2 regions of the Rouxiella chamberiensis genome follow, and region 2 is predicted to be linked to the other one. Evidence: predicted binding sites of a transcription regulator. Region 2 holds the regulator's gene; the other holds the start of a gene.
The links. The regulator ArgR, encoded in region 2, controls arginine synthesis, uptake and breakdown. The targets are predictions, from matches to a motif close to ANTGAATAAAAATACANT.

Region 1 (3,156 bases), 600 kb from region 2:
TTACCCAGGTGACCGGCTTGCAGCATGTTCGTTAATTCCGATGAACCGATAGGAGTCAGTGACTCGGGTTCAACACTGCGAAGCCAAAGACGCCGGGTTATCAGGCAAGAATTCGGGTGCCGATGGCGATACCGTTGAACAGTGCAGGAAGTTGCTCCGCATTGCGCCAGCTGGCGATATCCACCGGACGACCCAGTGAACGCGCGGCATCCAGTGCGGCGTTGACTTTCACAATCATGCCGTCGGTGATAATGCCCAGTTCAATCATCTCCTGCGCTTTTTCGGCCGTCATTTCCGGCACGCGCTGACCATTGCCATCAAGGATCCCGCTGACATCGGACAGCAGAATCAAGTCGGCACCCAGAGTCGCGGCCAGCGCTGTGGCGGCCTGATCGGCATTGACGTTCATCAGCGCGCCGTCGGCGGTGATGCCGATAGAGCTGACGATAGGCAGATAACCCGCCGAGGTCAGCGTATTGATAAGCGCCGGCGAACCCGCTTCGGCCTTACCCACAAAGCCCAGCTCGTCGCTCAGCTGCGTCACGCTGACAGAACCGCCGTCGGCCAGAGACAGCCCGACCGCATTGATATTGTTCTTCACCGCCCACGAAAGCAGCGTCTTGTTGGCGCTACCCGCCAGCGCACCCGTAATGATGTCAATCTGGTCTGCTGGCGTCACACGCAGGCCCGACTTCTTGACCACCGGTAGGTTGAGACGATTCATCAGGTCATCGACCAGATAGCCACCGCCGTGAACGATCACCAGAGGACGTTGAAATTCCTGACGATAGGCAACCAGCGCCATGAACAAACGCTCGAGCGCCTCTTCATTGTCGAGCAACACGCCGCCTAATTTAATGACCAAAGGATTCATTCTGTTCACACCTGTCGTAGTCGGAAATGGTGAAGTTATTTCTAATTTACCATCCCTGAGTCGATGAAGAAATGCTCGGAGGGTGGTGATTTTTCTTTTTCGACAATGAATGGTTTTTCACATTCACTGCCGATTTATGCAATTTATTATACCAGCGACGTTGATTCAGGGAAACCAAATCTGAGATTCAGACACTGAACAGCCTGTGCAGACGCGCCTTTAAGCAGATTATCTTCGGCGGCCACAACGATGACGTGCTCGCCCTGCACTGCATAACCGATATCGCAGAACGGCAGACCCACCACGTTTTTCAATGCCGGCATGCCTTTGTCATAAAGGCGAACCATCGGTTTGTCTTTGTAGGCGCTCTGGAAGGCGTCGGCAACCTGCTCGGCGCTGACGCCCGGCTTCAGACGGCAGGTGGTCGTCGACAAGATACCGCGCGGGAAGCTGCCCAGATGCGGGGTAAAGATAACCGGTGTGCCGAGATGGGTTGAGATTTCAGGATGATGACGGTGATTGAACACGCCATAGGCTTGAAGACTGACTTCGCAGAAACTGGTGCCGAGGCTGGCTTTACGCCCTGCGCCGCTAACGCCGCTGGTGGCGTTGATAACCGGCCATTGATCCTGATTCAGCAGACCTTTCTCGAGCAGCGGTTTAATCGACAGCTGCGCGGCAGTCGGGTAGCAACCCGGCACGGCAATCAGCTGCGCGTCTTTCAGTTTATCCGCCTGCCACTCGGCCAGACCGTATACGGCCTTATCGAGCCAATCCTGATGCTGATGCTCGAAACCGTAGAACTGGGTGTAGAACGCCGGGTCTTTCACACGGAACGCGCCGGAGAGGTCGAATACGGTGCAACCGGCGGCCAGGAATTGCGGGGCCAGGTCATGGCTGACTTCATGCGCGGTCGCCAAAAAGACGACATCTACACCTTTGGCCGCTTCTGCAACGTTTTCCAGAGGTAAAACAGGCAGATCGATAATGCCCTTCAGCTGCGGATGCAGATCGGAAAGCAACTTTCCTGCATCTGCACTTTGCGCTGAAACCGTTAAACCGGTTATGTTCATATGTGGGTGACGATTCAGGTAAAGCGCAAGCTCTGCGCCTGCATAACCGGTGGCACCAACAATCAGCGTATTCAACATGGGCTCAGTTCACCTTCTTTTCAAAAATAGAGGGCTCACTGCGTTTATTACGCCAGAAGCCCGCGAAATTCAGCCTGTTCGTCACATGATGACTTTTGTGGAGACCCCGCGCATTTCGAGGTTTCCTTACGAACCGGCTTAATGTATTTTTATTCACATTAAATGCATGAATATTTATATTACCCTAACCAAAGGCTGTCAACAGTGAAGATGAAATTACCTCCATTTATTGAGCTATACCGTGCGTTAATCGCTACGCCATCGATCAGCGCCACCGACAGCGCACTGGATCAGAGTAATGAAACCCTAATCAACTTGCTGGCAGGCTGGTTTACCGATTTGGGCTTCAAGGTCGAGATTCAGCCGGTCCCCAATACGCGTAATAAATTCAACATGCTGGCCAGCATCGGTGAAGGTGCCGGAGGCTTGCTGCTGGCAGGTCATACCGATACCGTGCCGTTCGACGACGGCCGCTGGACGCGCGACCCGTTCACGCTGACGGAACACGAAAACCGTCTGTACGGTCTCGGAACGGCCGACATGAAAGGGTTCTTTGCCTTTATTGTCGACGCACTGCGTGATATCGATACCGCCAAGCTCGGCAAACCGCTCTATATTCTGGCCACCGCCGACGAAGAGACCACGATGGCGGGCGCGAGCTATTTCGCTAAAACCTCGTCGATTCGCCCTGAATGCGCCATTATCGGCGAACCCACGTCGCTCAAACCCGTACGCGCGCACAAAGGCCATATTTCCAATGCCATTCGCATTACCGGTCAGTCGGGCCATTCCAGCGATCCTTCGCGCGGCATCAATGCCATCGAACTGATGCATGAATCCATTACCCATCTGATGGATCTGCGCAAGACGCTGCAAACGCGCTATAACCACAGCGGCTTTGCCATTCCCTATCCCACCATGAACTTCGGGCACATCAACGGGGGCGACGCCGCCAACCGCATCTGCGCCTGCTGCGAACTGCATATGGATATTCGCCCGCTGCCGGGGCTTACGCTGTCAGATTTGGATGAATTGCTTAACGAAGCACTCGAACCCGTCAGCAGCCGCTGGCCGGGCCGGGTGGCGATTGAACAGCTGCATCCGCCGATTCCGGGCTATGAATGTCCGCCG
Region 2 (3,156 bases):
GCTACCCAAAAAAAGCCCTCGCAGAGCGAGGGCAAAAGGGTGTCGTCGGACAGGACGACGAGGGTTCGTTATAATTCGTTTTACAAGAGCAGGGCGGGATCCTTGCTCTTATTTATAGATCTGAGCCGTAGCATGGTAGTTACCGTCGTTGCGTGCTTCAATGACGCGGTAAGAAGATGCCCCTTCGCTGTCTGCCTTCTGCGACAGCTGCTGACGAATATCCGTTGGCACGCCATTGATACCACTCACAGTGATTGTGCCCATAGGTTGCAGGTTCTGCGCCTGCTGGTCAGTAATGAGCTGTGCGGCCGACGCGCCGAAAGAGACGGCAGTCATCAGACCTAATGCGGCAAAAGCTGTGGTGATTTTCATGATAGTTTCCTTAATTTACCTGTGCGCAGGCTGCCCGCTTTTGTTGAAGTCGGTGCAAGTATCAGCGCAGATTAATTTTTGGATTTATCAGGTCAGAAAACTTCATTCTGCATTAACGGCGTCGCATTACCCGGGGAATCACAGGCTGGCGAACAAATGCACGGTTTTCGCGGCGATAAATCCGTTTTATCGGCGGCTTTTGAATGGATATTCAAAATTCGTCCTTTCAATGGCAACTTGACGAGAACGTCGTGATTAACATTTTCATCAATGCGTCATTACGAGAGTAATTATACATCTAATAACTTGGCATATTAATAGTATGCTAAGTAATTATTAACGCCCTTTTTGCTTTTTTAATAACCGCAAAGCATAAAAGATGTCGTTTTATTGCTCGTTTTTAGTTTAATTTAAGTTAAATCAAAGAATTGAGAAGAATGAACTTTCTGTGCGGAATCTCGCAGGGGATTATGCTGGGGTAAGACGGTTTTAACAGATATCCGGGAGGCAGAGAGGGGCAAAGCCGGTCGGTAAGTGAAACCTACCGACCCGATAACGAACTAAAGCTCTTGTTCGAACAAGCTGAGTATCGCGTCGTACAGCTGTTTTACGGTAAACTTGCGCGCAGGCGTAATGAAGATGGTGTCATCACCGGCGATGGTCCCGAGAATACCTTCCGATTTGCCGAGCGAGTCGAGCAGGCGCGCAATCAGTTGGGCAGCGCCCGGACTGGTGCGGATTACCACTACGGCGTCGTTGTAGTCGATATCCAATACCAGATTTTTCAAGGGACTTGTCGTGGTTGGCACGCCAATTTCGGCGGGAAGACAGTAGACCATTTCCATCTTGGCATTGCGGGTTCTGACGGCACCGAACTTGGTCAGCATGCGTGAAACTTTAGACTGATTGATGTTTTCGAAACCATCATCTTGCAGTGCGACTACGATTTCACCCTGAGAGCTAAACTTCTCTTCTTTCAAGAGCGCCTTGAAAGCTTTGATTAAATCTTCCTGTTTGGCAGGATTACGCATGTTGCACCCATAGGTTCATGATGATAGTGGCGTTGATTATGCATAAATTTGAATTTTTATGCAATAAAACATCGAGTGAAGGTCAAGAAAGACACAGAGACGGCGTTTTTTAGAGGCCCCGCCCTGTGGAGAGAACAAAAAAATAAAACCTTTTATACGAATTGTTAGTTTAATAATTAAAACAAACCTCTTTTCATATTAAATAATTTTGATTTTTTAATCGCTCAGGTACTTTTCCTTTTCCACTCCCTTCCCCGTTATAAATAATTCATCATGCTGATGATTTTTTATCCTTATGATAAAGAATAGTAATTTAATTCCCGCCTTTAAATTCGGAATTTAAATTCTGCGCCAGCTCGCAATATATAAAATGGTCGTTTGTCTTTAATACGGCCATTTACTAAGGTTATTAGGTTAACAGTTATTAAGTGAATGAAAGCATGATGTTTTTTCAACGTCATTTAAAAAGGAGTACAGGATGAAAGTTGCAGTCCTTGGCGCTGCTGGCGGAATAGGCCAGGCCCTCGCTTTACTACTCAAGACTCAATTGCCGTCTGGCTCTGACCTCTCCCTCTATGATATTGCCCCTGTCACGCCGGGCGTAGCGGTAGACCTCAGCCATATCCCCACCGCCGTAAAGATTAAAGGATTCAGTGGTGAAGATGCCCGACCTGCGCTTCAAGGGGCAAACGTTGTGCTTATCTCTGCGGGGGTAGCCCGTAAACCCGGCATGGATCGTTCAGACCTCTTTAAAGTCAATGCGGGCATTATCCGCAATCTGATGCAACAGGTTGCGGAAACCTGTCCACAGGCCTGCATCGGTATTATTACCAATCCCGTCAACACGACGGTCGCCATTGCCGCCGAAGTCCTGAAGAAGGCCGGTGTCTACGACAAGCGAAAACTGTTTGGCGTGACAACACTCGATACGCTGCGCGCCAATACCTTTGTGGCTGAAATGAAAGGCAAACTGCCGCAAGAGGTGGAGGTTTCCGTCATCGGCGGTCACTCCGGGCTGACCATCTTGCCGCTACTGTCTCAAGTCAACGATGTCAGTTTTACGGATGACGAGGTGAAAGACCTGACTCGTCGCATTCAAAATGCCGGAACCGAAGTGGTCGAGGCGAAAGCCGGTGGCGGTTCGGCAACGCTCTCTATGGGGCAGGCGGCTGCGCGGCTGGGGCTTTCACTTGTTGCGGCCATGCAGGGCAAAAGCGAGGTCGTCGAATGTTCGTATGTAGAAGGCGACGGAGAATATGCCCGTTTCTTTGCACAACCGGTTGTGCTCGGAAAAGAGGGGATAGCCGAATATAAACCAATAGGGAGTTTGAGCCAGTTCGAACAGCAGGCGCTGGATTCCATGCTCGCCGAGTTACGCAAAGATATCGAGTTGGGAGAACAGTTCGTGAATGCTCCCTCTCCGACCACTGCGGCAACGTGAAGGCAGACAGAAGCCGGTAACAGGTAACCTATTCCTGATAACCCGCCGGGTCGTACTCCGGCGGTTTGTTATGTCCAAATTTCGGTGAAACGCCGTTTCTACATACTCTTCTCCTCGGCAGCGGGCACCCTGGGTTTCAATATCGAGGTTGCACGCATCCTTCTCTCAAGCAGTTCATCCGTATCGGGATCAAAATAGCGGCTCGGCCAGATAATGGACGGGTGAACCTGTAGCGCATTGGCGATAATCCATTCTCCTTTTGGCCATGGGCGGGAAAGCGCATTGGCGAGCGTTGAAGAGCTTAGCCCGGCT

Region 1: a site for ArgR is predicted at 2,166-2,183, ahead of argC (N-acetyl-gamma-glutamyl-phosphate reductase). Genes of this name have one in related genera too.

The regions. Positions count from the first base shown of each region.
Region 1 covers NZ_CP114058.1:3,579,256-3,582,411, forward strand. The annotation lists gene argB (acetylglutamate kinase) at 101-874, opposite strand; gene argC (N-acetyl-gamma-glutamyl-phosphate reductase) at 1,021-2,025, opposite strand; gene argE (acetylornithine deacetylase) at 2,230-3,156, shown strand, end outside.
Region 2 covers NZ_CP114058.1:4,177,630-4,180,785, forward strand. The annotation lists gene yhcN (peroxide/acid stress response protein YhcN) at 109-372, opposite strand; gene argR (transcriptional regulator ArgR) at 933-1,403, opposite strand; gene mdh (malate dehydrogenase) at 1,882-2,844, shown strand; gene O1V66_RS19530 (helix-turn-helix domain-containing protein) at 2,943-3,156, opposite strand, start outside.